Regions from separate parts of the Rhizobium sp. S163 genome, predicted to be linked through region 3. Evidence: predicted binding sites of a transcription regulator. Region 3 holds the regulator's gene; each other region holds the start of a gene.
What was found. Region 3 encodes PhoB, which activates phosphate uptake and scavenging genes when phosphate is short. Its sites were predicted from a motif close to TGTCATNNANCTGTCAT; they were not measured.

Region 1 (2,200 bases), on a different contig from region 3:
GGCACCCGGCCCCTTCATCTCCGGCGTTCGCATCGAGATCCGCCCCGATAGCGAGGATGTCGCCGACGTCATCGCCAACTTCGATCCGACCAGCCTCTGCCAGAGCATGGTGGCCGACAGCCAGGCGACCGTGATCACCGATTTCCGCCAGGACGGCGATGGGCTGACCAAGTTCCTGGTGCTCGACCATGGCATGACGGATGGCGCCCGCGGCATGCTCGCCCAGCGCCTGCTCGACATCGAGACCTACCGGACGCTGGCGATGATGGGCCTGCCGCTGGCGCAGACGCTGTCGCCCGAGATCCGCCAGATCGAGACGAGCTTCACCGCCATCACGCAGGGCATGAAGCAGCATGCGCGCGCCGAAGCCGACGCCACGCTCTCGGAGATCACCCGACTCGCCGCCGAGCTCGAGGCCAATGCCGCCCTCAGCCTCTATCGCTTTGGCGCCAGCCGCGCCTATTACAACATCGTGCTCGAGCGCGTCGCCATGCTGGCCGAAAAGGCGCTCCCCGGCAACGAGACGCTCGGCGCCTTCCTGCAACGTCGCCTCGCGCCCGCCATGCGCACCTGCCAGTCGGTCGAGGAGCGGCAGGCGGACCTGTCGCGCAAGCTCGCCCGCGCCACGGCCCTTCTGCGCAGCTGGATCGATGTCGAGCTGGAAAAATTCAACACCGAGATCCTGGCCTCGATGGACAAGCGCGCCCATCTGCAGCTGCGCTTGCAGCAGACGGTCGAAGGCCTGTCGGTCGCCGCCATCTCCTATTACGTCATCGGCCTCGTCGGCTATCTCGCCAAGCTTCTGCATGGCGTCGGCGTCGAGATCGCGCCGGAGACACTGACCGGCGCCGCCGTGCCCTTCGTCGTCCTCGGCGTCTGGCTCACGGTGCGCCGCATTCGCAGCAAGCACAGCGACGACCACGTCAAAGAGGCCAACCGCCCCGACGCGCTGAGCTGATCCGAGAGGCCGGCAGCACGCTCACCTGCCGACCACTTTGCGCACGCATCTCCGCGTCCGGCCGAAGCGTCATATATCCTTCATGACACGCTGCTTATTTGGCGCCATGAGTGGCCTTGCCGTGCGTGCTTTCATGATATCGTCATGCGGCGCAAAGCAAGACACCTCCGCAAGCGTCCGAAGCGACAAATCTGAACAGGGATCGAGATGACCACCATGAGAGGCACGCCTTCAACCGACTGGCTCGAGGCCGAACTGGCCGATACGCTGGATGAAGACTATGAGCTCGAGCTCTCCGAGCCGGCGCTGTCCGAGGAAATCCGCAAGATCTACCGCAAGGCACACCCGCCATCGATGCCGCGCATCGAATACTTCCGTTCGCTGATCGCGCTGCAGTCCGAGCTGATCCGCCTGCAGGATTGGGTCACCTATCACAAGGAAAAGGTGGTCGTGATCTTCGAAGGTCGCGATTCCGCCGGCAAGGGCGGCGTCATCAAGCGCATCACCCAGCGCCTCAACCCGCGCGTCGCCCGCGTCGTGGCGCTTCCGGCTCCGTCGGACCGCGAGAAGTCGCAGTGGTACTTCCAGCGTTACGTGCCGCATCTGCCTGCTGGCGGCGAGATCGTGCTCTTCGACCGCTCCTGGTACAACCGCTCCGGCGTCGAACGCGTCATGGGCTTTGCCGACGAGGATCAGGTCGAGCAGTTCTTCAACGACGTGCCCGAATTCGAACGCATGCTGGTCCGTTCCGGCATCCGCCTCGTCAAATACTGGTTCTCGATCACCGACGAGGAACAGCAGCTGCGCTTCCTCGTGCGCATCCACGATCCGCTGAAGCAGTGGAAGCTGTCGCCGATGGACCTGCAGTCGCGCATCCGCTGGGAAGCCTACACCAAGGCCAAGGAAGAAACCTTCGCCCGCACCAACATCCCGGAAGCCCCTTGGCACATCGTCGAAGGCAACGACAAGAAGCGCGCCCGCCTGAACTGCATCGACCATCTGCTGTCGCAGTTCCCCTACGAGGACGTGCCGCACGAGGAGATCGCCTTGCCCGAGCGCGTGTTCAACCCGGATTATGAACGCAAGGTTCTGCCGCCGGAGTTGTACGTTCCGTCGAAGTATTGATTGGAAGCGTCGGCGGGTGTGCCGTTGATTGAATAGAACCGTCGGGCGGGTGAGGCCCCCTCATCCGACCCTTCGGGCCACCTTCTCCCCGCGGGGGAGAAGGGAAATGGAGCAAGC
Region 2 (2,200 bases), 310 kb from region 3:
CCTTCGAGGCCATCCATTCCTCGGCGGAGGCGCTGTTCAAGGTCGGTGGCATCGATAAGGCGACGTTGCGTGGGTTCGACGAGGCATGTCTGACCGCGCCGCCGGAACTTGCTCCGCAGGAGATCAAGGCGCTGCGCGAGCGCAACAATGTCAGTCAGCCGGTCTTTGCTCGATACCTGAACACGAGTGAATCCACCGTCCAGAAATGGGAGAGCGGCGCCAAGCGGCCGAGTGGCCTAGCGCTGAAACTGCTCTCCGTCGTCGAGAAGCATGGGCTCGAAGTCCTAGGATAACCCTCAATTCTCGATCGTGAACTGCACCCGGTCGGCCGCAAATCGCGTCACCGAATATTGCACCGGCACGCCGTCGAGATCGGTATTCATCGCCTTGGTGATCAGCACGATCGCGCCCGGCGTCAGTTCCAGCGCCGATAGATCGGCGGCTTCGGCGTGGGCGGCGGTGATTTCGGTGGTGGCGCGGATATAGTCGGATAGGCCGAGTTCGGCGAAGGCGCGGGTGATCGATTCCGTCGTCTCGTAGGCGTCACGCATGCCCGCGAAGCGGTCTGCCGGAAACCACGAGGTCGCGCTCGAAACCGGCCGTCCGTCGGCCTTGCGCACCGTCTCCAGCCGGATCACGTTTGTCCCCGGCGCAAGCTTCAGCCAGCGCGCCACTTCGTCGCTGGCCGCTTCCTCGCCATGTCCGAGCAGCAGCCCGCGCGTCTCGCGCGCCTGCTCGCCGATGCCGCTGTTGAAGCGGGTGCGCTTGCTGATCGGGAAGTTCAGCCGTTCCTTGCGCTCGATCAGCGTGCCGCGACCCTGCACGGCGCGCACGATCCCCTCCTGCGCCAGAGCCGCGAGCGCGCTGCGCACCGTATGGCGGTTGACGCCGAACTGCGTGGCCAGCGTCATCTCCGGCGGCACCATGCCCGTTTCGTCATAGGCGCCGGCGCTGATCGCCTGGCGAATCCGGTCGGCGATCTGCCGCCACAGCGCCACGCCCGTCTGTCTCTGAACCTGCCCAGCCATTTTAGCCCTTTATCTTATGCGCCCCCGAAATGTCACACGCTTGTCACCTCGGCGATTTAGGTCTAGGTATAGCTTGTATGGTTGTCTATATCAATAGACATTTAAAGGATGTGGCGATGACCTTAGCGGAAAAGAAGGTAGGCAAGACCGAGCTGAGTGAGGGTGACCGGGCGCGCAAGCGCACCGTCGATCTGCTGGCCCGCGCCGAGCGGCAGGAGCTGGAAGCGGCCTGGCAGGCATTGACGGAAAAGCCGGTGGCGCAAGCCGTGCGCGCCCCCGAAACCGGCCTCGTCATGGTGCGCGGCCGCATGGGCGGCGGCGGTGCGGCCTTCAATCTCGGCGAGGTCACCGTCACCCGCGCCACCATCCGCCTCGCTTCGGGCACCATCGGTCACGCCCAGGCGCTCGGCACCGATCGCGAAAAGGCCCGCCTCTCGGCGATCTTCGATGCGCTCTGGCAGGAGCCAGCCACCCGCGACGCAATCGAAACCACCCTGCTTGCGCCGATCGCGGCCCGCGTCGCCGATGCCGATAACAAGAAGGCCGACGAGACCGCAGCCACCCGCGTCGATTTCTTCACCATGGTTCGCGGAGACGACTGATGCCCCTCAAGACCGAAACGCATAACGCTGATGCCCTGTCGGGCGGCTTCGCCGAGCCGGTGTTCCACGCCCAGAGCGTCTTCAAGCTGATGATGGATGCCATGGCCCGCCCCGGCACCATCCAGACCGTCTCGCCCGATGCCGAGCCGCCGGCGCCGCTCGGCATCGCCGCCGGTGCCATCGCGCTGACGCTCTGCGATCACGACACCCCCGTCTGGCTCTCACCTGTCTTGGCCAAGTCCGCCACGCCGCAATGGCTCGGCTTCCACACCGGCGCGCCGGTCACGCCGGAAAAGGCCGAAGCCCGCTTCGCCTTTGTCGATGAAGGCGCCACGCTCTCCTCCTTCGGCCTGTTTGCCTCCGGCACCCAGGAATATCCGGATCGTTCGACGACGCTCGTCATCGAGCTGCCCGATCTCGAAGGCGGTCGCCGTCTCGCGCTGATGGGCCCCGGCATCAAGACCGTCACCGACGTTGCGCCGCTTGGGCTGCCCGAGCGCTTCCTGCATCTGTGGACGGAAAATCGCGCGCTCTTCCCGCGCGGCGTCGACATCGTGCTGACCTCCGGCA
Region 3 (2,200 bases):
TGATCTCCGAAACCGGTAAACCTCAGGACATTCAAGGATAAGCCCCATGGCATCGACACATATCTATTCCGCCTATGACGATGATCTCAAGTTCCTGACGCGCCGCATCTCCGAAATGGGCGGCCTCGCGGAACAGATGGTCGGCGACGCCGTTCGCGCGCTCGTCAACGGCGACACTTCGCTCGCCCAGAAGGTCATCTCCGACGACGTGATCCTCGATCACGCCGAGCGCGAGATCGGCGAAAAGGCGATCATCACCATCGCCCGCCGCCAGCCGATGGCCGCCGACCTTCGCGAAATCATGGGCTCGATCCGCATCGCGGCCGATCTCGAGCGCGTCGGCGATCTTGGCAAGAACACCGCCAAGCGCGTCATCGCTGTCCAGAGCACCGGCGTTCCGCGCAAGCTCGCCCGTGGCCTCGAGCATCTCTCCGAACTGGCGCTCGTCCAGCTCAAGGAAGTTCTCGACGTCTACACCAGCCGCGTTGCCGACCGCGCCAAGTCGATCCGCGAGCGCGACGAGGAAATCGACGCGATGTACACCTCGCTGTTCCGCGAGATGCTGACCTACATGATGGAAGATCCGCGCAACATCACCAGCTGCACGCATCTTCTCTTCTGCGCCAAGAACATCGAGCGCATCGGCGACCACGCCACCAACATCGCAGAGACCATCTACTACATGGCTACCGGCGCCCAGCCGGAAGGCGAGCGTCCGAAGGACGACACCGCCAACACCGTCGGCGCGGTCACGGAATAAGCGTTCCGGACCCACGCCCCCAGGAGACCGAGACGAATGATCCCAAGAGTAGCAGTCGTTGAAGACGAAGAAGCACTGAGCGTGCTTCTTCGCTATAACCTTGAGGCCGAAGGCTTCGAAGTCGATACCATCCTTCGCGGTGACGAGGCCGAAATCCGGCTGCAGGAACGCACGCCTGATCTTTTGATCCTCGATTGGATGCTGCCCGGCGTATCCGGCATCGAGCTCTGCCGTCGCCTGCGCATGCGCCCGGAGACGGAGCGCCTGCCGATCATCATGCTGACCGCCCGTGGCGAGGAAAGCGAACGCGTTCGCGGCCTGTCGACCGGCGCCGACGACTATGTCGTCAAGCCGTTCTCGACGCCTGAGCTCGTCGCCCGCGTCAAGGCGATGCTGCGCCGCGCCAAGCCGGAAGTGCTCTCCTCGCTGCTGAAGTGCGGCGATATCGAGCTCGATCGCGAAACCCATCGCGTTCACCGCAAGAGCCGCGAAGTCCGCCTCGGACCGACCGAATTCCGCCTGCTGGAATTCCTGATGTCGTCGCCCGGCCGCGTCTTCTCGCGCTCGCAGCTGCTCGATGGCGTCTGGGGCCATGACATCTATGTCGACGAACGCACCGTAGACGTTCACGTCGGCCGCCTGCGCAAGGCGCTCAACTTCTCGAACATGCAGGATGTGATCCGCACCGTTCGCGGCGCCGGTTATTCGATGGAAGCGTAAGGCGCTTCCATTTCATACGATCCAACGAAAAACGGGCCCCGCGAGGGCCCGTTTTCTTTTGTTCCTTATCCGGCTTTCCGGGTCATGCGACCCGGTTGGCTGCCTTGCGGCGCTCGTTGACCGGCTGGTAGGCCATGCGCTGGTGGTAGGTGCAGTATGGCGAGTTGTCGGGGGACTCGCAGCCGCAGAAGTGGAAGTCATCCGTCAGCGGATCGCCGACCGGCCACTTGCACGTGCGCTCGGTCAGTTCCGTAAGGCCGAGACGGCGCGAGATCGGAACGACAACGTTGGAGGCTGGACGGTAACGGACTTCCTCGATCGCATCGATATCCATCTCTTCCTTGAGAGCCACTGCGCCCTGCGGGCGGGCAACGGCGCGGCTTGGCGAGATGCGTGCGGAATTGAAATTGCTGGCAGGGCGGGGGGTCGAAACCGCCGGGCGCTTCGGCGCCCGCGTCGCCGTCGTCGTGCCGCCGGCCTTGGCGCGGCCAGGCAGGTTCAGGCGGTGGACCTTGCCGATGACGGCGTTGCGGCTTACACCGCCAAGTTGTGCCGCAATCTGGCTGGCGCTCAGGCCTTCGGCCCAAAGCTTCTTCAGTCTTTCAACGCGCTCGTCTGTCCAGTTCATGCCCTGTCTCCGCCTTATTGCGTTGGTGTAGGCAGAATCCTTCACCCATGGCACGGACGTGTCCGGACCAAGAAACGCTTGCTCGATTTTGG
Region 4 (2,200 bases), on a different contig from region 3:
AGGCGAGATCGGGTCGTCCCAAACCGATTTCAAAAATAAGCAAAAACTGTCGCGAAACGGCAACGGCAGCAGCTGCACAATGCCATTTCGCAACAGCGAAACAGTTGGTGGTATCAGGCCGCCTGCTGTGCCGGCTCGCGCTTGCGGTGATCTTCGAGCGCCAGCGGAGCAGGAGCGGCAGCGCCGCCCATGGTGCGCCATTCGATCAACTCGAACGTGCCGTCTTCGTGCTCGGCGATCGCCGTGCAGCTTTCGACCCAGTCGCCGGTGTTGATGTAGCGCACGCCGTCCATGTCTTCCATGACGGCATGGTGGATGTGGCCGCAGATCACGCCGTCGGCGCCGCTCTTGCGGGCCTCGTCGGCAACGACTTTCTGGAACTCGCCGATGAAATTGACCGCGTGCTTGACCTGCAGCTTCGCCCAGGCGGAGAACGACCAGTAAGGCATGCCGAGCTTGCGGCGAATGGCGGCGAGCCCGATGTTGATCATGATCGCCATGTCGTAGGCCCAGTCGCCGAGGTAGGCGAGCAGGCGGGCGTTGCGCACGACGACGTCGAACTCGTCGCCATGCAGCACCAGATACTTCTTGCCGTCGGCCGCCTCATGCATCATCCGCTCGGCCACTTCGATGCCGCCGAAGTGCATGCCGGGGAAGTCGCGCAGGAATTCGTCGTGGTTGCCGGGGATATAGACGATACGCGTTCCCTTGCGCGCCTTGCGCAGCAGCTTCTGGATCACGTCGTTGCATTCCTGTGGCCAGTACCAGCTGCGCTTCAGGCGCCAGCCGTCGACGATGTCTCCCACCAGGAAGATCGTGTCGGCTTCGTGGTACTTCAGAAAGTCGATCAGGAAGTCGGCTTTCGCGGCTTTCGAGCCGAGATGGACGTCGGAAATAAAGAGCGTACGGAAGTGGCGCGTATCCATATTGTCCTTCACAAGCATACTGCCCGTGCCCCATGCTTCATCTGTGTCTCTGAAAACCAGACTCGTGTTTCAGGAAGATGACACGGCCCGGACCAGCGGGACTTCCGTCACAAATCGCCACGACTTTGCTGTCACGGTTTTTTACATTTGTGCTGTTTTAGCAATAGGAATCAAAATTCTCGCTGTTACCGTCTTTCGATTGATGTATTGAAAGCGCTCCAATGAAAGCATGTGCGACAGCCTGGAGCATTACGATGGATCACAGCGACAAACCGAAGACGGACAACAAAGCGGCAGGCGGCAGCCTCGATGAACAGGCGTTGTTCTTCCACCGCTATCCCCGTCCCGGCAAGATCGAGATCCAGGCCATCAAGCCGCTCGGCAACCAGCGCGACCTCGCGCTCGCTTATTCGCCCGGCGTCGCCGCGCCCTGTCTCGCCATCCGTGACAATCCGGAAACGGCCGCCGACTACACCTCGCGCGCCAACCTGGTTGCCGTGATTTCCAATGGCACGGCCGTCCTCGGCCTCGGCAATATCGGCCCGCTGGCCTCCAAGCCGGTCATGGAAGGCAAGGCCGTTCTCTTCAAGAAGTTCGCCAATATCGACGTCTTCGACATCGAGGTCGATGCATCGACCGTTGACCACATGGTCTCCACCGTCGCCGCGCTCGAGCCGACCTTTGGCGGTATCAACCTTGAAGACATCAAGGCGCCGGAATGTTTCGAGATCGAGCGTCAGCTCCGCGAGAAGATGAAGATCCCGGTCTTCCATGACGACCAGCATGGCACCGCCATCATCGTCGCCGCCGCGATCCTGAACGGCCTGGAGCTGGCCGGCAAGAAGATCGAAGAGGTCAAGATCGTCGCCTCGGGCGCCGGTGCTGCGGCCCTTGCCTGCCTCAACCTTCTCGTCACCCTTGGTGCAAAGCGCGAAAACATCTGGGTCCACGACCTCGAAGGCCTCGTCTATGAAGGCCGCGTCGAGCTGATGGACGAATGGAAGAGCGTCTACGCGCAGAAGAGCGACACCCGCACGCTGGCTGAAAACATCGGCGGCGCCGACGTCTTCCTCGGCCTGTCGGCCGCAGGCGTCCTGAAGCCGGAACTCTTGGCGCAGATGGCCGAAAAGCCGCTCATCATGGCGCTCGCCAACCCGAACCCCGAAATCATGCCGGATCTCGCCCGCGCGGCCCGCCCGGACGCGATGATCTGCACCGGCCGTTCGGACTTCCCGAACCAGGTCAACAACGTCCTCTGCTTCCCGTATATCTTC

Region 1: a site for PhoB is predicted at 1,026-1,042, ahead of ppk2 (polyphosphate kinase 2). Genes of this name have one in related genera too.
Region 2: a site for PhoB is predicted at 1,059-1,075, ahead of phnF (phosphonate metabolism transcriptional regulator PhnF). Genes of this name have one in related genera too.
Region 4: a site for PhoB is predicted at 993-1,009, ahead of QTL96_RS01725 (UDP-2,3-diacylglucosamine diphosphatase). Genes of this name have one in related genera too.

The regions. Positions count from the first base shown of each region.
Region 1 is NZ_JAUDSA010000036.1:33,704-35,903, reverse strand. It holds gene QTL96_RS25250 (DUF3422 family protein) at 1-958, shown strand, start outside; gene ppk2 (polyphosphate kinase 2) at 1,166-2,083, shown strand.
Region 2 is NZ_JAUDSA010000018.1:150,448-152,647, forward strand. It holds gene QTL96_RS16250 (DNA-binding transcriptional regulator) at 1-293, shown strand, start outside; gene phnF (phosphonate metabolism transcriptional regulator PhnF) at 297-1,028, opposite strand; gene phnG (phosphonate C-P lyase system protein PhnG) at 1,145-1,630, shown strand; gene phnH (phosphonate C-P lyase system protein PhnH) at 1,630-2,200, shown strand, end outside.
Region 3 is NZ_JAUDSA010000018.1:455,675-457,874, forward strand. It holds gene pstB (phosphate ABC transporter ATP-binding protein PstB) at 1-3, shown strand, start outside; gene phoU (phosphate signaling complex protein PhoU) at 47-760, shown strand; gene phoB (phosphate regulon transcriptional regulator PhoB) at 797-1,480, shown strand; gene QTL96_RS17800 (GcrA family cell cycle regulator) at 1,563-2,108, opposite strand.
Region 4 is NZ_JAUDSA010000003.1:321,997-324,196, forward strand. It holds gene QTL96_RS01725 (UDP-2,3-diacylglucosamine diphosphatase) at 114-926, opposite strand; gene QTL96_RS01730 (NADP-dependent malic enzyme) at 1,181-2,200, shown strand, end outside.